2 linked regions of the Parasedimentitalea psychrophila genome follow. The protein of the gene in region 1 interacts with the protein of each later gene in a pairwise test. Links are inferred from orthologs where the notes say so. Each region holds a gene or a part of one and is shown on either strand. Other genes may lie near its edges.

Evidence for each region.
Region 2: the proteins of rpe (region 1) and eno interact in binary tests that used the Escherichia coli proteins (3 or more experiments, as listed by UniProt). The link is inferred for Parasedimentitalea psychrophila from one-to-one orthologs.

Annotation. Positions count from the first base shown.
Region 1 is NZ_CP127247.1:917,859-934,100, reverse strand. What follows is about bases 5,718-8,550. They hold rpe (ribulose-phosphate 3-epimerase), read right to left. Parts: upstream 7,564-8,550; coding sequence 6,871-7,563; downstream 5,718-6,870. Other genes in these bases: QPJ95_RS04430 (polysaccharide deacetylase family protein), read right to left, coding at 8,141-8,550; QPJ95_RS04435 (class I SAM-dependent methyltransferase), read right to left, coding at 7,668-8,144; QPJ95_RS04445 (hypothetical protein), read left to right, coding at 6,232-6,792; QPJ95_RS04450 (YnfA family protein), read right to left, coding at 5,718-6,062. Outside these bases: QPJ95_RS04475 (3-hydroxyacyl-CoA dehydrogenase NAD-binding domain-containing protein), read left to right, coding at 1-1,738; QPJ95_RS04470 (acetyl-CoA C-acyltransferase), read left to right, coding at 1,740-2,912; QPJ95_RS04465 (acyl-CoA dehydrogenase family protein), read left to right, coding at 2,949-4,148; QPJ95_RS04460 (acyl-CoA dehydrogenase family protein), read left to right, coding at 4,145-5,275; QPJ95_RS04455 (PaaI family thioesterase), read left to right, coding at 5,259-5,672; more of QPJ95_RS04430, read right to left, coding at 8,551-8,902; QPJ95_RS04425 (glycosyltransferase family protein), read right to left, coding at 8,902-10,035; QPJ95_RS04420 (histidine phosphatase family protein), read right to left, coding at 10,032-10,622; QPJ95_RS04415 (glycosyltransferase family 4 protein), read right to left, coding at 10,619-11,707; QPJ95_RS04410 (glycosyltransferase), read right to left, coding at 11,704-12,948; QPJ95_RS04405 (glycosyltransferase family protein), read right to left, coding at 12,945-14,171; QPJ95_RS04400 (mechanosensitive ion channel family protein), read left to right, coding at 14,620-16,242. UniProt on the Escherichia coli protein: Catalyzes the reversible epimerization of D-ribulose 5-phosphate to D-xylulose 5-phosphate.
Region 2 is NZ_CP127247.1:4,650,408-4,659,803, reverse strand. What follows is about bases 4,955-7,869. They hold eno (phosphopyruvate hydratase), read left to right. Parts: upstream 4,955-5,730; coding sequence 5,731-7,008; downstream 7,009-7,869. Other genes in these bases: QPJ95_RS22465 (MBL fold metallo-hydrolase), read left to right, coding at 7,164-7,869; QPJ95_RS22475 (DMT family transporter), read left to right, coding at 4,955-5,558. Also shown: QPJ95_RS22500 (protein adenylyltransferase SelO), read left to right, coding at 1-528; QPJ95_RS22495 (endonuclease/exonuclease/phosphatase family protein), read left to right, coding at 686-1,384; QPJ95_RS22490 (DEAD/DEAH box helicase), read right to left, coding at 1,456-2,763; QPJ95_RS22485 (Fur family transcriptional regulator), read left to right, coding at 3,129-3,542; QPJ95_RS22480 (isocitrate lyase/PEP mutase family protein), read right to left, coding at 3,633-4,472; more of QPJ95_RS22475, read left to right, coding at 4,674-4,954; more of QPJ95_RS22465, read left to right, coding at 7,870-7,997; rpsU (30S ribosomal protein S21), read left to right, coding at 8,159-8,359; QPJ95_RS22455 (hypothetical protein), read left to right, coding at 9,043-9,396. UniProt on the Escherichia coli protein: Catalyzes the reversible conversion of 2-phosphoglycerate (2-PG) into phosphoenolpyruvate (PEP). It is essential for the degradation of carbohydrates via glycolysis.

The sequences.
Region 1 (16,242 bases):
GATGGGGCTGCCCGAGGTTCATCTGGGCATTCTGCCCGGCGCAGGGGGCACCCAGCGATTGCCTCGAGTGGCTGGGGTCGGGATGGCACTGGATATGATTACCACCGGCCGTCCGATTGGTGCCGCCAAGGCGCTGGAAAATGGCATCATCGACCGTGTTGTCGAGGGAGAGCCGCGCGAAATCGGTCTTGCCTATACCCAGGAGCTGCTGGAGGCTGGCGCGCCGCGTCGTGCGGTCTGTGACCTGCCTGCGCCCAAGGGCGTGGATTTTGACGCTATGCATGTCGCGCTGCTTAAGAAAGGCCGGGGCCAGCTGTCTCCGGCCACCGCATTGCGGGCGGTACAGGCCGCCTGCGAGGCAGACAGTTTTGAGGCTGGGCTGCGGCGCGAACGGGAATTGTTCATGGAGCTGATGAACTCGGACCAGCGGCTGGGGATGATCCACGCGTTCTTCTCAGAGCGTGCGGTGTCAAAACTGCCCGAGCTAAAAGGCGTTGCGCCGCGGGTGTTGGCCGAGATGGGCGTCATTGGCGGTGGCACCATGGGGGCGGGTATCGCCACTGCGGCGCTGCTGTCGGGGCTAAAGGTCACCATGCTTGAAATGACCGACGCTGCTGCCGCTGCGGCCCAGGGTCGGATTGAGGGCAATCTGAAGGGAGCGGTGAAACGTGGCAAGATCAGCGCCGATCAATTCACCGCGCTAACCACACAGGCGCTGACACTGGCCACGGATTACAGTGCTTTGGCGCAGGTGGATCTGGTGGTCGAAGCGGTATTCGAGGACATGTCGGTCAAGAAGACCGTGTTCACCCAGCTGGATGCCGTCTGCAAACCGGGGGCTATACTGGCGAGCAACACCTCCTATCTGGATATCAATGAAATCGCCGCCTGCACCTCGCGACCTGAGGACGTGATCGGGCTGCATTTCTTCTCGCCCGCCCATGTGATGAAACTGCTTGAGGTGGTGGTGGCCGACAAGACCGCCATCGACGTGGTTGCCACCGGCTTTGCGCTGGGCAAGATGCTGGGTAAGATCTCGGTGCGCTCCGGGGTTTGCGATGGCTTTATCGGCAATCGCATTCTGGCCGCCTATCGCGCTTGCGCCGATCACATGATTCTGGATGGCGCCAGCCCCTATCAGATCGACGCTGCCATGACCGCGTTTGGCTTTGCCATGGGGCCATTTGCGGTGGCCGATCTGGCCGGGCTCGATATCGGCTGGGCGGCGCGCAAACGGCTGGCACCAACGCGCGATGCGCGCGAACGGGTGCCCAGCTTTCCCGACAAGCTGTGTGAAGATGGCCATTTCGGTCAGAAAACCGGCAAGGGCTATTATGTCTACGAGGCGGGCAAACGCGGCGGCACCCCGAACCCGGATGTGCCGGGGCTGATTGACGCCAACCGCGCCGAACTGGGCCTTACCCCGCGCGTCTTTACGGACGCGGAAATCACCCGCCGTTATATGTGTGCCATGGTCAATGAGGCGGCCAAGGTGGTGGGCGAGGGCATCGCCCGGCGGCCGCTGGACGTGGATATGACGCTGCTGTTTGGCTATGGTTTTCCGCGCTACCACGGTGGGCCGCTGAAATGGGCCGATATTGTCGGGCTGGATGACATTCTGGCGGATATCAACACCTATGCGAAAGGCGATGACTTCTTCTGGCAACCGGCCCCTCTGCTGCAGCAACTGGTGGCGGACGGTCGTTGCTTTGACGATCTGAACAAGGAGGCCAGTTGAGATGAAACAGGCTGTCATTGTCTCGGCCGCCCGCACCGGGCTGGCCAAATCCTTTCGCGGATCGTTCAACATGACCCATGGCGCCACTCTGGGCGGCCATGCGGTGCAGGCTGCGGTTGCCCGTGCCGGAATTGATCCCGGCATGATTGAGGATTGCGCCATTGGCTGTGGTTTTCCCGAAGCGGAGACCGGCGGTAATATTGCCCGCCAGATTGCGATGCGGGCGGGGCTTCCGATCAGCGCTGCGGGCATGACCGTGAATCGGTTCTGTTCCTCGGGGTTGCAGACCGTTGCCCTGGCCGCCAACGCGATCACCTCTGAGGGCGCGGGCCCGATGGTGGCAGGTGGCGTCGAGAGCATCTCGATGGTGCAGCCCAAGCTGCGCGCGGCGCAGGACGCTTGGATCGCCGAGCACAAGCCGGCCATCTACATGGCGATGATTGAGACCGCCGATATTGTCGCACAGCGCTATGGTATCAGCCGCGAGGCGCAGGACCAGTATGCGCTGCGCAGTCAGCAAAGGATTGCAGCCGCACAGGCGGCGGGTTTGTTTGACGATGAAATCGCCCCGATGTTGGCCACCATGGCAGTCAAGGACAAGGACAGCGGCGAGGTCTCGATGCACGAGACCACCGTGGACCGCGACGAATGCAATCGCCCCAATACGGTGATCGAAGGGCTGCAGGGGTTGAACCCGGTGCGCGATGGCGGCTTTGTCACCGCCGGCAATGCCAGCCAACTGTCGGACGGTGCGGCGGCGCTGGTGCTGATGGACAGCAAACAGGCCGAGCAGCAGGGCATTGAGCCGATGGGCGCCTTCAAGGGCTTCTGTGTCGCAGGCTGCGAGCCAGACGAGATGGGCATTGGCCCGGTGTTTGCGGTGCCGCGTCTGCTGCAGCGTCACGGGCTGAAGGTCGATGATATTGATATCTGGGAGCTGAACGAGGCCTTTGCATCACAGGCGCTGTACTGTCGCGACCGGCTGGGCATTGATGATGCGAAATGCAACGTCAACGGCGGCTCGATCGCCATTGGCCATCCCTTTGGCATGACCGGGGCCCGGATGACCGGCCATATCCTGCGCGAGGGCAAGCGACGGGGTGCCAAGCTGGGGGTGGTCACCATGTGTATCGGCGGCGGCATGGGCGCGGCGGGCTTGTTCGAGATTTATTGAGGGCCGCCGGGCAAGACAGTGAGAAGGAGTGCTTCCATGGACTTGAACTACTCAGTTGAAGAGCAGGCGTTTCGCGCCGAGCTGCGGCTTTTCCTTGCGGAAAAGCTACCGCCAGAGATGGCGGACGCGGTTCGTGAGGGACGTGGACTGGGTAAAGAGGACTATGAGCGCTGGCATGCCATTCTGAATCAGCGCGGCTGGCTGGCGCCAAATTGGCCTCGTGAATTTGGCGGCTGTGAATGGAGCGCAGTGCAGCGGCATATCTTTGAGGAGGAATGCGCCCGCGCCCATGCGCCACGCATTGTGCCTTTTGGCCTGTCGATGCTGGCGCCGGTGCTGCAGAAATTCGGTTCTAAAGCACAGCAAGACCATTATCTGCCGCGTATTCTGTCGGGGCAGGACTGGTGGTGTCAGGGATACTCGGAACCGGGGGCTGGCTCAGATCTGGCGTCGCTCAAGACCAAGGCCCTGCGCGATGGTGACCATTACGTGGTCAATGGCCAGAAAACCTGGACCACGCTGGGGCAACATGCCAACTGGATCTTCTGTCTGGTGCGCACCGATCCAACCGTCAAACAGCAGGCCGGGATCTCGTTTCTGCTGATCGACATGGACACGCCCGGCATCGAAGTCCGCCCCATCATCCTGCTGGACGGCAGTGCCGAGGTGAATGAGGTCTGGTTCTCGGACGTCCGGGTGCCAGTGGAAAATCTGGTCGGTGTGGAAAACAAAGGCTGGACCTATGCCAAATACCTGCTGACCCATGAGCGCACCAATATCGCCGGTGTTGGCTTTAGTCAGGCCGGATTGGCGGCGGTGAAACGGTTGGCCCGCAGCCAGCAACATCGCGGTCGCCCACTGATCGAGAACCCGCATTTCGCCGCCCGGGTGGCGCGGGTGGAGATTGACCTGATGGCGATGTCCACCACCAACCTGCGGATTGTCTCGGCTGCGGCCAAAGGGCAGGCGCCGGGCGTTGAAAGTTCGATGCTCAAGGTCAAGGGCACTTTGATCCGGCAAGAGATCAACGATCTCGCCCGCCGCGCTGCCGGGGTCTACGCCATGCCGTTTGCTTCGGAAGCGGTGTTGGGCAGCAACGAAGCACCCATCGGCCCCGACGGCACTGCGGCGGTGGCGGCGCAGTATTTCAACAATCGCAAACTGTCGATCTTTGGCGGCAGCAACGAGATCCAGCGCAATATCATTGCCAAGGTAAAGTTGGGAGGGGAGAGATGAACTTTGAGCTGACCCTTGAGCGGCAGATGATGCAGGACAGCCTGCGTCGGTTCCTGTCTGATCGCTATACCACCCAGATGCGCAACGGTATCCTCGACAGTGATGCTGGTTTCAGCGCCGATATCTGGGCGCAACTGGCTGATCTGGGCATTTTGGGCGCATTGTTTGCCGAGGAGCAGGGCGGCTATGGCGGCGCTGGATTCGATATCGCCGTGGTGTTCGAGGAACTGGGCCGCGCCGGTGTGGTTGAGCCACTTCTGGACAGTGCCATTCTGGGCGGTGGTCTGATATCAGCGCTGGGCTCAGCCGATCAGCAAAAATTGGTCGAACAGGTGATCGAGGGGTCGCTGCATCTGGCCTTTGCCCATGGCGAGCCTGCCAGCCGATATGATCTGCAGCATGTTGAAACCACCGCCAGCCAGCAGGGTGATGCGGTGACCCTGAACGGGTGTAAGGCGGTGGTGGTCAATGCCGAGGCGGCTGGATACCTGATCACCTCGGCCCGCGAGTTTGGTGCGCCTAGGGATGAGGCTGGGATCTCGCTGTTTTTGGTCCCAAAGGATGCCCCCGGCCTGTCTATGCGAGGGTATCCCTTGCTGGCTGGCGGTCGCGCTGCCGAGGTGGCGCTGGACAAGGTGACCCTGCCTGTGACAGCCCGGCTGGGAGGTGCTGGGGCGGGTTATCCGGTGATTGCCGAGCGGGCTGCTGCGGCCTCGGTTGCGCTGGCGGCTGAGACATTGGGGGCAATGGAAACCGCCACGGCGCTAACCCGCGACTATCTGCAGACCCGGCAGCAATTTGGCCGCCCGATCGGGTCGTTTCAGGCTTTGCAACACCGCATGGCCGATTTGTTGATCGAACTGACGCAGGCGCGCTCGGCGGTGATCAACGCAGCCGGGCATCTGAGTGCTGCGCCGCGCTTGCGTGATCTGCATATCAGCGCCGCCCGCAATCTGGTGGCGCGGGTGGGCCGTCTGGTGGCGGAAGAGAGCATTCAGTTGCATGGGGGAATTGCCATGACGCAAGACTACGCGCTGGCCCATATCGCCAAGCGGATCGTAATGGCCGAGCATCGGTTTGGCGACGCTGATTATCATCTGGAGACATTCATTGACCTTACCGCCTGATCACATTCGCCAGATTGAGAACTCGGGCTGCCAGACGATGGTGGGCTTTTGTACTGAGATGGACCAGCGCGATGGCAGCTGCCGGGTGACGCTGGACCTGAAGCCGCAGCACCTGAACCCTATCGGGGTGCTGCACGGAGGCATTGTGGCAATGCTGCTGGATGTGGTCTGCGGCAATACGGCCTCGGCCTATTTCGATCGCGCCGAGCATCCCTTTGTGGTCACCGTATCGCTGAACACCAGCTATGTCGCGGCGGCCCGGGCCGGGCGGGTGACAGCAACGGCACAGGCCAAGGGCGGCGGCCGCAGCATTGCCTATGTAAACGGGGAGTTGCACGGCGAGGATGGGCTGTTGCTGGCCACCGCGACGGCGATATTCAAACGGATCCGGAGCTGAGACAGCAACGCCAAATCCGGTCTTCAGGCAGGGAACGGCGGGTCATCACTGGCTTTGAGCCGTTGATCCGGCAACAATGATGGCCATGCCCAACACGCAGAAAGCCGCGCCTGTCAGGTCCCACCGTGTCGGCGCCTGTCCCTCGACACCCCAAAGCCAGAGCAGCGAGGCGCCAATGTAAATACCGCCATAAGCCGCGTAGGCCCGGCCGGCAAACGAGACATCGGCGCGGGTGAGCAAAGCCGCAAACAGAACAAGGCAGGCAAGGCCGGGGATCAACCAGAGGATACTGCCATTGGCACGAAGCCAGATCCAGAATGCGAAACATCCCGCGATCTCGGCCACTGCGGCCAGACAATATATCCCTGTGGTCCATATGAGTGTTGTCATGATCTATGGCCTCCAGCAAATGCGTTCCAACACCACGGTACCAAAACCCGAAGCTCGAAGGCGCAATGTGAGCGCCCTGCAGAGCAATTTCTCGGGGTGTTGCGATCCCTACTGGATCAGCTGACCGCAAATGAATACATCAACGGTGAAATTTCAAATGGGTCAAGTCATGACAACTAAACCGCGCACACAGGTTTTCACCAAGTTCTTTCTTTTATGTGGTCTGTTGGTCGGGTATTTTGGCTATCTCAGTTACCAATATGATTTTGCGACCGGTGGCGTGGCGACTCTGCTGACGTGGAGTTTCTTTGTTTTATGTACGCCGGTAGCCGATGCAGGTTTCCTGTTGGATCTGCCGCTCCGATTGCTGTTCGGAATTCGCATGGTGATATCTGAAATAGCGGTTTGGGTGGTGGCTGTTGGTGTTAACGCAGCGATATTTCTTTTTTGGCCAAGCTACTACCAAACCACCGTTCTAACCGAACTGCTGCATACCATATTCACCAACCCATACCCCTATTGGGGGGTGATTGTACTGTCAGGCTTGGGCTCGTTCCTGTCGATCCGATTTGGTGACGAGTTGATGGACATTATTCATCATCATGAACGATCGTTCTTCCATTCTCATCACTTCAAGCATGAGTTGATACTCTTCGCCTTCTTCCTGATGGTAATCTTTGGATATTACGAGCTTATTTCGTCCATTGGCATAGGGGAATACGTGAAATGATCATGGCTGCGCCTGAAGACTTGCGCGGCCATTTTCAGTTTCAAGGGTGCGTGCAAGCACGCACCCTACACAGAACGCTTAGGCCCAGACACCTTCAGCCGCGGCGCGGATGGTGCGGATGTTGTCGCCATACGGGGTTGGGTTGCTGACGGACCCGCCTTTGAACACGGCGGAGCCTGCCACCAGTACGTCAGCGCCGGCTTGGGCGACCAGCGGCGCAGTGATGGGGTCAACACCGCCATCGATCTGGATGTGGATCGGACGGTCACCGATCAAGGCCCGCAGTTGCTTTACCTTGTCGATCTGGCTGTGAATGAATTTCTGGCCGCCAAAGCCGGGGTTGACTGTCATCACGCAGATCAGGTCCACCATATCGAGGTAGTATTCCACCTCAGAGGCCGGGGTGCCGGGGTTCAGGGCCAGACCTGCCTTGGCGCCTGCACCGCGAATAGCCTGCAGGGTGCGGTGGGTATGTGGCCCCGCCTCGACATGGGCGGTGATGACGTCGGCGCCGGCATTGGCAAAGGCCTCGATATAGGGATCGACGGGTGCGATCATCAGATGTACGTCCATCACCCCCTTGATATGCGGCCGTATCGCGGCGCAGGTGGCTGGGCCAAAGGTGATGTTGGGCACAAAATGCCCGTCCATCACATCCACATGCACCCAGTCGGCGCCCTGGGCTTCGATGGCCTCACACTCGGCGCCAAAATTGGCAAAGTCGGCGGCTAGGATGGAGGGGGCGATTTTGATCTTGCGGTCAAAGGACATGGGGCGGTTTCCTTCAGCATGGGGTTTCGAGAGGCGTATAACCCCTCTGACCTCAGAGCGGTAGGAGGGTTTTATGTCGCGGGAAAGGTCAGGCGGTGCCCGGGTCAGGCCCGGTAGAACATATAGCGCCCCGGTGCGATGCCTTTGGGACCCGCCAGTTCTTCAAAGCCAACCAGCGGTTGGCCGGATACGATCAGGCCTCCGGCTGTCATCACCGAGGCAATGATGGGGGACAGGCGGGCGGCCTCGGCGACATCGTCGGCCTTTACGCCAAAGCCAAAATCATAGTGGGCCAGCGCAACTTTGTGACCCTGTTGCACCAGTTGGTTGATCATCGGTTCGGCCTCACCCTGCAGGAAATCTGCCTCAGGGGGGACACATGAGGGGTGGCATTGCAGGATCCGGTCAATCACCCAGATGCGGCGATTGGCCAGGGTCTCGCGCAGGTGGTCATAGGTGCGGCCGTTGCCCAGCCCCATGTCCAGAACGTCCCCCGGCACCGGTGATATTTGCTCTGCGGCCCAGTTGAGCCCATCGCGTTGGGCGGTAAAGCGGCGGAGCATGGAATCCAATCGGCTCATGGAGTTGTCCTTTGTGCATGGGTCCAGGGGGTCGCAGGGCCACCCAGCAGGCGGCGGATCAGGGCTTCGGTGAAATCCCAGATTGCGGTGTCATGGACCAGATGATGGGTCAGAATGCCATAGGGCTCGGCGTTGTCAGCCAAGCCGTGGCGGCGGCTGTTCAATTGGCGGCTGACCTGATCCAGCAACTGCTGGGGGGGCACCAGCGAGCGGCTGCCCTTCCACTGGATCGGGTCGAGGTGGCTGTTGATCTGCGCTAGATAGGCAGCCGCTTCGGCAGTGCTGCGCGGTTTGTAGGTCGAAAGGCTGGTGTAGCCGAGCCTTGCCAATCCTTGGGTGATGTCATCGGTGATCCGGTTCCACGGCGGCACAAACATCGGGGTCACCGCATCGCCGAGCAAATCGCGCAGGGCATCGAGACCGCGGCCTGCATCCGCCAGCGCTTGCTCGATTGGGCGATGGGCGCCAAATTCAGCTTTCTTTTCATCCTGTGGCGCATGGTTCTGATGCGCCCAGCCGTGCACAACTGGGATAAGCTGCGAGGAACTGGCGATATAGCTGGCCAGCGCCGGTGTGGCATCGCGGGGGATCACCGCCAGGTGCACCGGAAGGTTCAGCGTTTCTGACAGAGAGGTGAGCCGATCTAGTTGCGGCGTTGGTTCAATGGCATCATCGTCGCGCCACCACAGCGGCAGGGTCAGACCCTGATCCTGCCAGGCTTGCAGTTCTTGCTCCAGTGCGGTCCAATCGGGGCTCATCATCGTTGCCTGGCCATTTCCACGGCAATCGCAACCGTGTGGGAGGCGCCGTCGAACAGCAGCCCATCGGTGGCGCGGCGCGGCGCGGCCATTGCACTGAGAACAGCAGTGCGCAGGCTCTCAGAGGTCAGGGTGGCACTGGTTACAACTTCGATCCCGTCCAGCGGTGCAAGACTGTTGGCGCGCAAGCCTTGTTCGACCTCGTTGCCAGCGTCAAAGGGGATCAGCACCGAAGGCGTGCCACATTGCAGCAGGTCCAGCGCGGTGTTGTAGCCACACATGCTGACCGAGGCGGTGGCAAGTGGCAGCATCTGGCGGAAATCTGGGCGGGTGGGCTCAATGATGGCGGGGGAGCTTATGGCCTGAAAATGCTCGATCCGCTGGGCTGCATCAGTGCCGCCAACCAGCAGTCGCCACTGGGTATCCGGCATCTGCGCGGCAGCAAGAAGGGCGGTTTCAAACAGCGCATCGCCGACGCTGCCGCCACCGGCACTGACGAGCACTTCGCCGTGACCCGCGCGCTGAGGATGCGCGATTGGCGCGGGTGGGGCCACATAGCCGGTATAGCGCAGCTTGCCGGCCAGCATCTCTGAGACCGGCCAGCTCACCTCAAGCCGGGTGGCTGTGGGGTCGGAATGCACCAGCACCGCGTCGTAATACGCGGCGATCATGGAATCTGCCTGACTGGCCTTCTTTGGTTTCGACGGGGGCGCAAGGATGTCACGGATCGAGGCTAGAACCACCGGGCGTTGCGGCAATATCTGGGCCGCAGTGAGCAGGGCTTGGAATTCCGCTGCCAGGCTGCGGCGGCCAAAGGGGTAGAGTTCGGTAATCAGGATATCTGGGCCAAGATCGGTCAGCGCGGCGCAAAGTGCGGCCTGTCGCTGACTATAATATTCAGCACCCGCAACGTCGCCGGTGGCGGTGAGCAGCCGGGTGAAATCCACCCCGTCCGAGCGCAGCGGTGGCAGTTGCAGCAGATCAACGCCATCAGCGTTCAGTTGCGGTGCGGCAAAGCCGCCCGAGGCAACACAGACCTGATGACCGGCAGCGCTAAAGGCGCGACCCAGGGTGAGCGCCCGGCTCAGATGACCGGTTCCCAGCAGGTGAGTGACTGCGATCAGGACTTTCATGCGGCGCCGGTGCGTTTGGCAAGCCGGACGGGATCTGGCTGAGGGGTCAGCCGGTCGCCGTCGATTTCAACCACAAACAGCCGGTTGCGTTTGATGCGGAACGGCACCGGACCGTCAAAATCCCAATCATAGGCGCGGGCAAGGATCATCCGCATGATGCCGATATGGCAGACCGCAACAGTGTCTTTCTGCAAGGTTTTCAGCCAGGGTTCAATTCGGGCCCAGACCTGCGCCGGGGTCTCGCCACCGGGGGGCTGATAGTCCCAGCCCCAGCTTTCAATATCGCGAAAGCCGCTGTTGGGGTCAGCCTTTAGGTCCAGGCCATGCTTGCCCTCCCAATCGCCCCAGAACATCTCGGTCAGTTCAGGGGCTGTTTGGGGGTCTCGGTTGGCAACGATCTGCGCGGTCTCGGTGGCGCGTTTCAGTGGGCTGGACCACAGGTCGGCCTGATCCCAAGGGGCGGGCAGCGCGAAACCTGCCAGATCCGCGCGGGCGCCATCGTCCAGGGGGATGTCGCTGCGGCCCTGGATGCGGCCGGCGCGGTTCCAATGGGTGTGGCCATGGCGCAGCAGAGCAAGACGGATCATGTGGAGATCTCCAGTAAGGGGGTCACGGCGCGCCAGAACCGTTGGGTGGCGGCAGGTGCAAGATGGGTCGCGGCAATGAAGGCCTGCGCGTCGGCACCCTGCTTGGCGCGTAGATCAGGATTGCCCAGAAGCTGCGAGATCTGAGCGGCCAGCGCCTGGGGGCCCAGCTCGGGCGCTGGATATTGCCCGACTGCCAAGACATCGCGAAGGCCGGGGCGATTCTGCGCCACCACCGGCAGCCCGTGGCTCTGCGCCTCAAGATAGACCATGCCGAAGGCCTCGTTCACACCGGGCCAGAAGAACAGGCTGGCCTGCCCATAGGCCCTGGCCAGTTGGGTGCGGTCCAGTTGACCCAGAAAAGTGACGCGCGGGCCAAACGGGGCCATCAATGTCTCGACTTCGGCGCGTGCCGGGCCATCGCCGGCAATATCCAGCTGCCAGTCGCCGGACAGATGCGACAAGGTTTCGGCGATGATGCGATATGAGGCCAGCTTGTCGCCCGCGCGCATCATGCCAGCGGTCAGCATTGGACCCTTCAGGGAGGACGGCCGGGGCAGGGTCGCGGCGGGTAAGAAAGGCGGCAGGTGGACCAGGGTCTGTTGGCCATAGCGCTCGCGCTTTAGCGTAATCAGGTCGTTGGCGGTCAGGTAAAAGATCACATCCGCCGCATCACAGGCGTCATGGGCGGACTGGGCAAAATCGGCCCAGGCGCCGGTCAGGCGGCTGCTGGCGCGGGTGGATTCGATTTGCACATAGGGAATGGCGCGGGCGCGCGCCACGATGGGGCCAATCAGATCCGGGGCTTTGTAATAATTGTGATAGGTGACCCAGAGATCAGCATGGGGCATGTCGCGGATCAGCCGCGCCGCCTCACCTTGGGCCTGGGCGCGCAGATCCTGCTGCACATCGCCGTCGCCATGTTTGTCATAGATCTTTTGCTCGGAGACCAGATCCACATCGGCGCCACCCGCACCAATCACCGCGATCAGGTTGCGGGCCATTTCACGATCCCCCGACGGCACCGGGTGATGCGGCGACTTCATCGGCGCGTAAAAGGCAACCCGTTTGCCCTGACCCGGTTTCATTTACCCGCCAGCATCGTGGTCAGGCGCTGCGACAGTCGCGCGATACCTGGGGGCATGCCAAAGTCGGATTTCAGTCGCGCCAGCGCTGCCTCGGCCATGTCGCCAGATTGCCCCGGATGGTTGGCCATTTGCAGGATGGCCCCGGCCAGAGCCTGTGGCGCATCATCCGCCAGCAGACCATGGGTGCCGCTGGTGATGAACTCGGGGATCGCCGACACAGCGGTGGAGAGGATTGGCAGCCGCTGCGAGGCGGCCTCCATCAGCACATTGGGCAGCCCGTCCCGGTCGCCGTCGGCGGCAATGCGGCTGGGCAGCACAAACAGATCGGCGGCGCGCATGGCAGCGATGACCTCGGGCTGATCGCAAGCGCCGCGCCAGGTGATGCGATGATCAATGCCTGCGTCCTTGGCCATCGCGGTCAGCCTGGCTTGCAGGGTGCCGCCACCGATCTGCGTCCAGTGCCAGTCAAGATCCGCAGGCAGCAGCGCCAGCGCCGCGATCAGGTTGTCAAAACCCTTTTTCTCCACCAGCCGTCCGACGGACATCAGATGCAGCGGATCAGTGGCCTGACGCCAGACCCGGTCCGGTGCAACCGGAAAGCGGCTGAGGTCGAGCCCGTGGTAGATCAAGTCGATCCGGGCGGGATCATCTGACATCTGTTGCAAATGCTTGGCGCCAAAGCCGGTGCAGGTGGCGCCAAAGGTCGCCCCGTGATGGGCGCTGGACAGTTTCTCGGAAATCTCCCAGTCGGGCGAGGTCCAGATGTCTTTGGCATGGGCGGAAAAGCTCCACGGTAGCCCGCGCATGATCGCGCCGTAGCGTGCAACCGAGGAGGGCGTGTGCAGAAAGTGAGCATAGAGCCCCAGCACCGCATCGGGCATTTCAGCGGCCAGCACGCAGGCCTGACCAAACCGACGGATGCGGTTGTGCGAGGGGTCGCGTTTCAGATCGGCGCGCCAAACCCGGTAAGCCTCGGGGTAGCCCGGCAGAGACTGAGCAATGGCCCGCGCCTGCCAAACCCGCTCGGGCTCCTGATACAGGTATTCCGGCAGGTATTTCACTGTCGCCTGCAATTGATCATGCAGAGGATGGCGCTTGACGTCGGTGGGGTGCCTGAGCGACCAGATCTCAAAGCCATGCCCTGCCGCCTCAAGCGCCACCAGTTCCTGGGCAATAAAGGTCTCGGACAATCGTGGCCAACCCTTGACCAAAATCGCCAGCGGCGGCGAGGTCTCGGTCATTCGGCGGCCTCAATGGCGGCACCGCTCAGCAGCTTGGCCACCCGGTCTGTGACGTAGTCGAGCCCGTCCAGCAGGCCCGCAGGAAAGGCCGTTGAGGGTGGTTTTTGCTGTGTCAGTGAGCGGATCGCGCGGATCATGGTCTCGGGCGTCATGCCGTCGCGGTTTTCGTCCAGCATGGTGATCAGGCCCAGCTGCTCAGCCCGGCTGGCGCGGATCCACTGCTCCAGACGAGGGGTGGTGCGGGGCACGATCACCGCCGGTTTGTCAAACGACAGAACTTCGCAGAAGGTATTATAGCCGCCCATGCAGACCACGCCCTGAGCGCCGGCAAACAGGGTTTCAATCTCGGATTCAAAGCCGACGGTGGTGACCCTGCCGTTCAGTTGCTCGACACGGGTTTCAAAGGCGACCCGGGTGTCGCCGGACAAAAACGGCCCATAGACCAGAATGGCGCGCGGGTTGAGATCCGGGTCGCGTTCATAGGCTGCCAGCACAAGATCGACCATTGCAGCGCCGTCGCCGCCGCCGCCGGGGGTGATCAGCACATAAGGCGGCTTGGGGGCGTCTCCGACAGAGCCGAGGTCGCGGCGCAGATAGCCGGTCCAATGGGTGCGGGCCTGCACTGCGGGGCTCAGCTCAAGCCCGGCGGTCGGGTCGTAGATTGTGCGCAGCCCATAGACCCAGAGTTCATCATAGAAGTTTTCGGTGGCTGGGATAGCGCCTTTGCGCTGCCATTCGGCCGCCAGCACCTCGGGCTCGTCCAGCACGTCCCGCAGTCCCAGCACCAGCCGCGCCTTGCCGCGGGATTTCAACAGGTCCAGCGTTGGCAGCAGCTCGCCGTGAAAACCGGTGGGCTCTTTGTCGACAATCAGCACATCGGGATTGTATTGCTCGGCGGTTGAGCGGATCAACCCGGCCCGCAGACTGGTGGTCTCATCAATGCTCATCCCCATGGTGCGCGAGGCATAAGATCCGTCCGAACGTTTGATGACGCCGGGCAGCCGCACATGGTCCACCCGGCTGGGAAAGGCAAACCGGCCAGCGACGGGTGAGCCGGTCAGAATGAGAGCCGAGGCGGTGGGGTCGGCCGCGGTAATGGCACCGGCCAATGCACGCGACCGGCGCAGATGGCCAAGGCCAAAGGTGTCATGGCTGTAGAGCATCACCCGCGGCGCGCGTGGCTTATCGCCCGCTTTGGTGTTGGAGATGGTGTGGACTGTCATGAATGAGCCTGAGCGAATGGGGCGAAGAAGCGGGAAGCGGCGGGGCAGGCGGTATCGGGCGACGTCAATTGCAACATTTGGAATGGGCGCACATAGAGAGATCGCATAAGTCGATACACCGACAAAAACGGCACCACTAGAGGTGTCGGGAAAATTCCTATCTGCTCGGCCATCGCTCGCCTCAGGTTGCGCAGCCAGCTCCAAAAATTGGATCCGGCACGGTCCATGTTTTTTTCCGCGTTTCTCCGTGGGCTTTCCGGCTGCCAAACTGTTTGCAGGCAGGTGTCCGGTCACGGAGCATAGCGAACAGGAAGTGTATAGCCTGCGTGAAAATAACATGCAATCGGCCGAGGTTCACCTGGGCGCAAAACTCTGTGTGGTGATGGGGTTTGCGCTCTGGCTTGGGCTGGGCTAATTTTGCGCAAATCACCCAAGGATCCATTTCCCCATGACGCATCCGTTTTTTCGATTTCTGTTGAGCGGCTTGCTGGCGCTGATGCTGGCGGCTCCTCTGGCCTCTCCGCTGGCGGCGCAGAGCGACGATGGGGTGGGCGCAGAGGCGCTGGCGCAAGCCATTGAACAGGCCGCTGACAGCGGTGTTGGCGTCATCGTGCTGAATGGTCGGGGTCAGCTGATCAGCGAGGCTGCTGATGCAGAACCGCCCGAGGGGGCAGCCGATCCGATGGGGGGGCCGTCGGCGCTGATGAAGGCGCAATCCGAAGTGGATAAATTCCGCCAGGAGCTGCGCAGCCGGTTGGCGGCCTTGCCCTATTCGGTGTTCGAAGTGAAGTACATCCTGCGCCAGACCAGTCCTGATGGACGTATTCAGACCTATCTGGAGATCCTGGGCTGGAATGTCTTGTTGTTGTTGATTGGCCGTTGGCTGTCGATAGAGATCTACGGCAAACGCATTGCCAAACGGCTGGTGGTCGCACGGATAAAATCCGCACCCGAGGGCTATCGCGAGAAAATGCCGTTTTTGGTGTTCCGCTTCTTTATGGGCATTGGCGCCACGGTATTTGCGATGATCTTTGCGGGTCTGGCTGGTTATCTGATTTTTGGCCCAGCCGAAGATAGTTCGGTCAAATTCACTGTTACAGCGGTCTTCACAGCCTTTTTCCTAGCCCGCACGGTTTCGGACCTTTGGCGTATGGTGCTGTCACCCTTTCTCAGCCAGTACCGTATTCCGAGTTTTTCGGATCGCGATGCTAAGCGGCTCTATCTCTGGGCTTCTTTGCTGGCGACCTATGATATTTCCTCGATATTGTTTGCCACCTGGATTGGCGATTTTGGCCTGAACTACAATGTCTATGCCATGGTTCACGGCGTGCTGACGTTGGCGGGCACGGTTGGAAATCTGGCGATGGTGATCTTTAACGCAGGCGCTATCGGCAATGCCATTCGGGGCGGGCGAAGCCGGTATGAGTGTAGCTGGATGGTGCAGGGCCTGAGCACATTCTGGGTGCCTGTGATCATGACCTATATGGTGTTTGGCTGGCTTAAACTGGCCTTCGATCTGGTGTTGGAGCGGGAGGCGTCAATTCCGCTGATGGCAGGAACCTACATCACCCTGACGTCAATCCTGATTGTTTACGGGGTCATTAACTTTGTCATCGAGCGTTTCTTTGATCGCTCGCGCCGGGTGCTGCTGCTGAATGAGGAGACGAGCGAAGCTGATTTGGCGACGGCGCCGGATGGGGAACCGCAGCGGTCTTTGCAGGATCAGCAGCCCATTGTCACGTTTGAGGATCTGGCCCGCCGGGTCGCGGGGGTTTTGGCCTTTGTAGTCGGGGCGTATTCGCTGATCGTAATCTGGAACCCGGATGCCAAGTGGATGGGCAGTGTGGCCTCGGAGCGGGCAATCGACGTGACGTCGATCCTGTTCATTGGCTATATTGTCTACCACCTGTTTCGGATTTGGATCGACAGCAAAATCGCCGAAGAAACCGGTGATATTGACGAAGGTGAGTTGGGGGACGAGGGCGGCGCCAATGGGGCCAGCCGGTTGGCGACGCTGTTGCCACTGTTTCGTGGCGGTATCCTGGCGGTGGTTGTGGTGTCGATTGGTTTG
Region 2 (9,396 bases), 3.7 Mb from region 1 along the record:
GCGCTGATCCAGCAGCTTGACGATCCGCAGCAGGCGGTGGAGCAGGCAACCGAGATCGTGCATGCCATGCCGGCGCTGACGCAGCAGCACTGGGAACAAAATTTTCGCGCCAAGCTGGGCCTCTCGAGCGCCCATGCGGAGGATCTGCAGCTGATCTCTGAGCTGCTCAGCCTGATGGCCCAGAATCAAAGCGATTTCACCAATACATTCCGTTCTTTGGCGACCGGCGGTGGTGGCGATCATTTTGCGGATCGCGCTGGCTTTGCGCGCTGGCAGGCCCGCTGGCAGGCGCGGTTGGCGGATGAACCTGATTCACAGGCGCTGATGCTCAGATCTAACCCCGCCTATATCCCGCGAAATCACCAGATCGAACAGATGATAGCTGCCGCGGTGGCGGGGGATTACGCGCTGTTTCACCGTTTAAATCAGGTGCTGGCACAGCCCTTTGCACAGCAGCCTGACCAGGCTGACCTGCGCCTACCGCCAACCCCGGATCAGGTGGTCCCGGCGACCTTCTGTGGCACCTGATCCCATTCATCTGGCTCTAAATATCCTCGGGGGTGAATTGGCCAGAGGCCAAGAGGGGGCAGACAGCCCCCCTTTTGAGCGTAGTTTCGATTGAAAGCAAACCGCCCTGTACCGGATCGGCAGAATAGCCAATACTCAGGCAACCAAAGGAATTTAGATGTCTGTCCCAACCCTGCGCCTGGCCAGTTACAATATTCAGAAATGTGTTGGTCTGGACCTGCGCCGCAGGCCGCGGCGCACATTGCAGGTGATCGACGGCACCGGCGCTCAGATCGTGCTGCTGCAAGAGGCCGACAAGCGGCTGCCTCCGCGACCCGCTGCCTTGCCGCATTTTGTGCTGGACGAGGCCGGCTGGCAGATTGCCAACCTGGGCGGCGCGGGCTCTCTGGGCTGGCATGGCAACGCGATTTTGTGGCGCTCAGATTCGGTGACCATGCGCGATCATGGCCACATCAAGCTGCCGGGGCTGGGACCGCGTGGTGCAGTCTGGGCGCGGTTCGACACCGCCATCGGCCCGCTGCGGGTGATCGGTGCGCATCTTGGGCTGACCGGTAGAGTGCGCCACGAGCAGGTGCTGCATCTGGCCCGCGAGAGCGCCAGTTTTGATGACACACCCTTGGTCTGGGGCGGTGACTTTAACGAGTGGTCGCGGGCCCCGGTTCTGGATCATCTGGCGCCGGAAATGACCTTTTTGGTACCCAAGCCGAGTTTCCCGGCGCTGCGCCCCATTGGCGCCTTGGACCGGATCGCCATTGGCCCGGATCTACAGGTGGCGGCGCATGGGGTTTACAGCGAACGCCCGGCCCATATTGCCTCGGATCATCTGCCGGTCTGGGCTGACCTGCGTCGCGCATGAAAAACCCCGCCCCGGTGAGCACCGGAGCGGGGTTTGAATTGTTTTTGGGTTAACCAGAGGTCACACTGCAGTTAAGCTGCGGTCCGGTTGCCGCCACCGCCGCCACCGCTGCGCCGCCGCCGACTCTGACCGCCGGGCTTGGCACCGTCACCGCCGCCGGCAGATCTGCGCTGGCCACCGCCGCCACCGCCGCCGCCGCGACGCCGGTTGCCACCACCGCCACTGGGTTTCTTGGCGCCGGGCTGAACTTCCCAAGGGGTGCCCGAGGCCACCGGAATGGTGGTGCCCAGAACCTTTTGGATGTCCTTCAATTCGCCCATTTCATCGGGAGAACAGAAGGCAATCGCTGCGCCGTCCTTGCCAGCCCGCGCGGTGCGGCCGATGCGGTGCACATAGGCGTCGGGCACATTGGGCAGATCATAGTTATAGACGTGTTTGACGTCCGGAATATCCAGCCCGCGGGCCGCCACATCGGTGGCCACCAGCACTTTGATCTGACCGGATTTAAACGCCGCAATTGCCCGGTCGCGCTGGCCCTGGCTTTTGTTGCCGTGGATCGAGGCTGTCGAGAAACCAGCCTTTTCCAGCGTCTTCATCAGCTTTTCCGAGCCATGCTTGGTGCGGCCAAAGACCAGCGAACGCTCGTCTGTGTGCTTGGACAGCAGCTCTTTCAGCAGCGAAGTCTTTTCCGCCTTGGCGATGAAATGCACCTCTTGGGTGACCTTGTCGGCAGCCTTGCCCGGAGGCGAGACTTCGACCCGGATCGGGCTTTTGAGGTAGCTAGCGGCGATCTCGTTCATCTGTTTTGGCATGGTGGCCGAGAACAGCATGGTCTGGCGCTCGGTGGGCAGCAGCGCGGCGATTTTGCGCAGGGCGTGGATAAAGCCCATGTCCAGCATCTGGTCGGCTTCGTCCAGCACCAGGAAATCACAGGAGCCAAGGTTAAGGGCGCGGCGGTCCAGAATGTCCAGCAAACGACCGGGGGTGGCGACCAGAATGTCGGTGCCACGGGCAATGCGCTGGATCTGCGGGTTGATCGATACGCCGCCAACCACCAGGCCGACGCTCATCGATGAGCCATCCATCAGGCCTTTGATCTGCTGGCTGATCTGATTGGCCAACTCACGGGTTGGCGCCAGAACCAGACCGCGTACGGTCTTGGGAGCGGGTTTACGCTCATACTGCATCATCTGAGCAATCAGCGGCACCCCGAAGGCTGCGGTTTTGCCGGTGCCGGTCTGGGCCAGGCCCAGCACGTCGCGGCCCTGCAACGCATGCGGAATTGCGTGCGACTGAATCGGGGTTGGGTCTTTGAAGCCCATGGCTTCGATCCGGGCCAGAAGCTTCTCGGGAAGCCCCATTGTAGAAAATTCGCTCAAGTCATATCCTTTCGCAGCCTTTGCAGATGCAACGGCCGGTTTTGTCGCAACCTGTGCGACGAGTTGGGGGCAGGGACCTCGGGCGCAGCTGGCCGTATGCCAGCGAGCCGGTCGTCTGCTCGTGCCCCACGCGTGATTTTGGGAACGCAGGTATATCACTGTAGGCGCTGGAGACCGGAGTCTCGGAGGGGGCAAAATTGCCCGAACGCCTCTGCTCACGCGGCAGAGAGGGATACCTGTTGGGCCAAATGGCTGTGGATAAGGTATTTGTCAACCGGCATTCTGTGATTATATCCGGTTTTCGGGCGCTTGTTCTTTCGTTACACAGGGCAACCAAGCGCAATGTGAGCGCACAGAGGATGCCGATGACTGATACAATCATTTCCCGCTGCGAGGCCAAGGGCCTGCGTATGACCGGTCAACGCCGGATCATTGCCCGCGTCCTGCAGGACAGTGTAGACCACCCGGATGTGGAGGCCTTGTATACCCGTGCCAGTGCGCTGGACGCCGGTATCTCGATTGCGACGGTCTATCGGACCGTCAAGCTGTTTGAGGAAGCTGGTATACTGGAGCGGTTGGAGTTCGGCGATGGCCGCGCCCGCTATGAGGATGCCGAGCGCGAGCACCATGACCATTTGATTGATATGAATTCCGGTGAGGTGATCGAATTTGTGGATCCTGACATCGAGGCGTTGCAGGAAAAGATTGCCCAGAAGCTGGGCTATGAGCTGAAGGGCCATAAGCTGGAACTCTACGGGGTGCCAATCCGCAAGAGGTAAAAGAACCGGGAGTCGTTTCATCGTTGGGGCGCCTGCCTGCGCCGGGCTTGGAGTGAGTATTTTAGGCAAAAAGAAACCCCAGGGGGGTGGTTAGTTGTTGCCGGCTGTCCCCGGAGCCATGAAACGGCTGGCCTCGGCGTGGCTTAGGGCCTGATCCGCATAGCTGAAGGTGCCCTGTTCGAGGATCTCGTTTGCCGCCCTTACCAGGGCGCCCAGGGCGGCGCGGGCAAAAGAGCCGCCGACGCTGATGCGTTTGACGCCGGTATCTGCAAGGTCGCTCACCGACCAGTTTGGCCCGCCTAGGCCCATGACCACATTCACCGGCTTGTCCAGGTTGCGGCACAGGGTTGCGATCGAGGCCAGGTCCGGCAGGCCGGGGGCGTATAACACCTCTGCTCCGGCGTCGCTGAAGGCCTGTAGGCGGGCGATGGTGTCCGCGAGGTCCGGCCGTCCACAGATGAAGTTTTCGGCGCGGGCGGTTAGCAAGAAGGGTTTGCCTGCGCATGTTTCGGCCGCAGCCTGGATGCGCTCGACGGCGAGATCAAAATCGTAGATGGGCCGGTCAGCGTCGCCGGTTGTGTCCTCGATTGAGCCGCCGACCAGACCGATATCCATCGCCTGCTGGATGGTCTGTTGGCAGTCTTTGGCGGCAGCGCCAAAACCATTTTCCAGGTCTGCGGAGACCGGCAGGTCGCAGGCGGCGACAATGTCGCAGGCGTTGGCCAGAATTTCATCGCGGCTGATGGCGCCTTCGGAATCCTGCTTGCCAATCGAAAAAGCCAGACCTGCACTGGTTGTTGCCAGGGCCTCGAAGCCCAGCGAGCCTAGTATCAATGCGCTGCCAGCGGTCCATGGGTTGGGCATGACAAATGCGCCGGGGCGGGCATGCAGATCGCGAAATGTCTCGTATTTTTGAAGGGATGATGTCATTGAATTTCTCCTAAATAGATAGATCCTAGCACTAATGGGAGCATCGGGCGTGCATCAATATCTGTGATGCAGTGCGGCACGACTTGTTGCGTTGGTTGTGTCGGATTGTCGCGAATGGGCGAGCGTGGTTGCTGAAAATGTCGTTGCTCTGGTCGGATTGTGCCAGCACAGGCTGGCGATCCCTCTGATGGAGATGCGCGTATGAACAATCTTAACGGTATCTTGCTGGTGGTCGCGTCCATGGCCGCCTTTACGCTGGAAGATATGTTTATCAAACATCTGTCGGCGGATATGCCGGTGGGACAGATCCTGATTCTTCTGGGACTTGGCAGCAGTAGCGTGTTTGCGGCCCTGGCCTGGTACAAGGGGCACAATTTACTGGCGAGAGCGGCGTGGAAACCTGCGGCGGTGCTGCGGACCCTGGCTGAGGCTGTTGGTGCGATGTGTTTTGCAACAGCGCTGGCGCTGGTTGATATATCAACTGTGGCAGCGGTGTTTCAGGCCTTGCCACTGGTGATCACCATGGCCGCTGCAGTGTTCCTGAAGGAACAGGTGGGCTGGCGCCGCTGGAGCGCCATTTCGGTTGGCTTTATCGGAGTGCTGTTGATTATTCGCCCTGGTTTTGACGGCTTTGAGCCGGCTTCTATACTGGTGCTTTTGTCGGTGTTTGCCATTGCTGCTCGTGATCTTCTAACCCGGTTTGTGGATTCCTCGGTGTCGTCAACTGTTGTAAGCTTTCAGGGCTTTGCGGCGCTTATCGTGGCTGGAATACTGCTGCTTGTATTGGTCCCCGGAGAGGTGAGCGCGGTGAGCAGCCCACAGGCGCTGATGATCTTTGGCGGCGTGGTGTTTGGGGTTATGGGCTATTACGGCATTGTGGTGGCCATGCGGGTGGGGGATGCCTCGGCGGTGACGCCCTTTCGATACTCGCGACTGTTATTTTCGATTCTTGCGGGCATGGTGATGTTTGATGAACGTCCCGATATGATGACACTGGCCGGGGCTTCGCTGATCATTGGCTCTGGCTTGTATACCTTTCTGCGCGAACGCAGATTGGCACGTTCGAATGGGATGGTTGCGGCCTAGGGACCGAAACATAACGGCGCCTGCCGGTCAATCCAATGAGGTGGGGCTTCTGAGGGCTCTGCGGATCTCTGCGAACGGGCAAGGGGGTGTTAGCGATAACACCTGAGGTTTACATTTGCCCGCTGTCTACCTATGACGCTGGCAAGCAATAGCCATAGTCAGGGACATTCCGATGAGCATTATTATCGACATCCACGCCCGCGAAATTCTCGACAGCCGGGGCAACCCGACGGTTGAGGTTGATGTGATGCTGGAAGACGGCACCATGGGCCGCGCTGCGGTGCCTTCGGGGGCCTCGACCGGGGCGCATGAGGCGGTTGAAAAGCGCGATGGTGACATGAGCCGCTACCTGGGCAAGGGCGTGCTGGAAGCGGTGGCGGCGGTCAATGGCGAGATCGCCGATATGCTGGTTGGCTTTGATGCCACCGAGCAGGTGTCGATTGACATGGCGATGATCGAGCTGGACGGCACCGACAACAAAAGCCGTCTGGGGGCCAATGCCATTCTGGGTGTCTCGCTGGCAGTCGCCAAGGCCGCAGCTGATTTCACAACGCAGCCGCTGTATCGCTATATCGGCGGCACCTCGGCCCGAGTTCTGCCGGTGCCGATGATGAACATCATCAACGGCGGCGAACATGCCGACAACCCGATCGATATTCAGGAATTCATGATCATGCCGGTGGCTGCGGAAAATATCCGCGAAGCTGTGCGCATGGGCTCGGAAGTGTTCCACACGCTGAAAAAAGAGCTGACAGCGGCGGGCCTGTCCACCGGCATTGGTGACGAAGGGGGCTTTGCGCCCAATATCGCCTCGACCCGTGAAGCGCTGGATTTCATCCTGCGTTCGATCGAGAAGGCCGGGTATAAGCCGGGTGAAGAGATCTATCTGGCGCTGGATTGCGCCGCGACCGAATATTACAAGGATGGCAAATACGTTCTTTCGGGGGAGGGGAAATCCCTGACCTCCGAGGAAAACGTTGCCTATCTGGCGGCGCTGGCCAATGATTACCCGATCATCTCTATCGAAGATGGCATGGCCGAAGATGACTGGGACGGCTGGAAGGCGCTGACCGATGCCATTGGCGACAAGGTGCAGCTGGTGGGCGACGATCTGTTTGTGACCAACCCGACACGTCTGGCGGATGGCATCGCCAAAGGATCCGCCAACTCGATGCTGGTGAAAGTGAACCAGATTGGCACCCTGACCGAAACGCTGCAGGCGGTCGACATGGCGCACCGGGCTGGCTTTACCAATGTGATGTCGCACCGCTCGGGCGAGACCGAGGATGCCACCATCGCCGACCTGGCGGTGGCGACCAACTGTGGTCAGATCAAAACCGGCTCGCTGGCGCGGTCGGACCGGCTGGCAAAATACAACCAGCTGATCCGTATCGAGGAGGCCCTGGGCGAGGTCGCGGAATATGCGGGCCGTTCGATCCTGAAGGGCTAAGCCAACAGATCAGACCAATTTTAACGCCCCGGATGAAAGTCTGGGGCGTTTTTTGTGCGAGATCAGCATAGCCGGATTTTCGATCACAACATTGCGATCCTGAAACGGACCGAGATGGGGTAACTTGCCCTAACCATACGGAAGGGGAAGAAGCCATGATTGTCAAAACACTGACCGCGGCCGCGATTTTCGCTTTTGCTGCCAGTCCTGCATTTGCGCAGGACACACAACGTGCGATTACCAATGTCAAAGGTGATGTCTGGCGATTTCAAAACAACTTCCACTTCTCGGTGTTTGTGATCACCGATGAGGGTGTCATTGTCAGCGATCCGATCAACGCCGAGGCCGCAGCCTGGCTGAAGAGTGAAATCTCGAAACTGACGGATGCGCCGATAACCCATTTGGTCTATAGCCACAGCCATGGCGATCATGCCTCTGGTGGGGCGATATTCGCTGACACGGCAACTGTCTTTGCCGGCGCCAATGGGCCAGAGGAGATTGACGGGGTGACCCCCGACACGCAGGTCTCTGAGGTGAGCAATTTCACCTCCGGCGATCATAGCTTTGAAATAACCGCGCTGGGCTCTGGTCATGGAAGCGACATGCTGGCGCTGGTCATCCGTCCCGAAAACGTCGCATTCATCGTTGATGTTGTGACGCCCAAGCGGCTGCCATTCAAGAATTTCCCGGGGGCTGATATTGGCGGCTACATTGATCAGATCCGGGTGGTTGAAACGCTTGAATTTGATGTGCTGGTGCCGGGCCACGGCGCCCTGGGTGGCAAGGTCGACGCCACCGAGAACCGTCAATATGTCGAGTGGCTGCGGGATGCGGTGACGGCAGAGTTGAAACAGGGCAGCAGTGTCGAAGAGATTGTCGCCTCGCTTGATACTAGTGCCTACGCCGATTGGGGGAATTATGAAAACTGGCGGGATCTCAATATTCGCGGGATGGCGGATTGGCTGGTAGAAAGCGGGGCGCTGAACTAGGCGGCAATTTTGCTCTGTCGGATCGGCGCCGGACGTGGTTCGATTGCTGCACCCGGTGCAATTCGCGTCACATCGGACTCGACAAAACACTATCATCTTGATACGGGGCGGGTTATTGCAAATCATTGCAGCTGGATTTTAGAAAAGGTGGCGAAACCCACATGCAGGTTAGCGTTCGCGACAACAATGTCGATCAAGCCCTTCGGGCCTTGAAGAAAAAACTACAGCGCGAAGGCGTGTTCCGTGAAATGAAGCTGAAGCAGCATTTCGAGAAACCGTCTGAGAAAAAAGCGCGCAACAAGGCGGAAGCGATCCGTCGTGCCCGTAAATTGGCGCGTAAAAAACTGGAGCGCGAAGGGTGATGTAAATCACGCTGTTGCTTTGACGAGTTTGAAAACCCCCGCGGCCAATTGACCGCGGGGTTTTTTGTTGCGCAGGGTCGCCAGTCGGCAACCCCGAATGGCGACCCATAGCTGCGATCCACATTATGTATCGGGCTAAAACTGGATTGCCAAAACACCATCGTGCTATAGAGCCCAGCGGCGTTTGATGGCTGGGGCGATTGGGACCCGCGACATATGGGGCAAGGTTGATTGTGAGGGCGAAGGGCCATCGGTTGTTGCCTTGCCGCCAGTGCCTTTTGGCTCCAACGCTGACAATAGCGTCGAGATGCGAAACTCGCGGTGGCCTCTCCCCGAGCAGGTCAAAAGGTATTTCTTGGGACAGCGAAGTTTAAGCGTTGGTGATGAAGTCGATTTGCGCGCGCAAGGGGCGAATTGCTTGACTTCAAGCCTTGGGATGTCTCTGAGAACACGCAAACCACAGGGCGAAAACCTGCAGCGTTCCAATCCGAACGGCTCTATGAGGCCGCCGGCACCATCTATGAATACGGCTTTGCCTTTATCGAAGCTCCTACCGGGTCGGGCAAAACAGATATTGGGAAACATCTCGGCGTGGCGCCCGGTTTTGGCCAAAACAGCAGTGATGTTTTTCCGCCTAGGTTGGTAGCGGTAACCGAGGGGCAGGTGCTGCGAGGCCAGGAGGAGTGCGTCAACCTGCTTTTGGAAGGCTATGTGAAGACAAAGGCGCAGGGCGCACATCAGGCGTCTGGAGCAAAGGGCCAGCTGTCTGGTGTCTTAGGAAAAGCCATTGGCAATATCGCCGCTCTCACCCATTGGGATCTACGGCCAGAGCGCACGGTGTCCTTGCCTGGTCCCTTGACCACGGAGGGTGCCAATACGGGCAGGGGTCAGACGATATTGATGCATCCGTATTTGGTCAGCTCACCCTGCCAGCTCTTGAATATCTTGCCAACGAAAGGAGCATCCTTCTCGACCCATCTTGGATTGCAATAAAGAAAGACATTCAGGCAAAGGCGGAGGAGGTTTCCGGGGCTGCC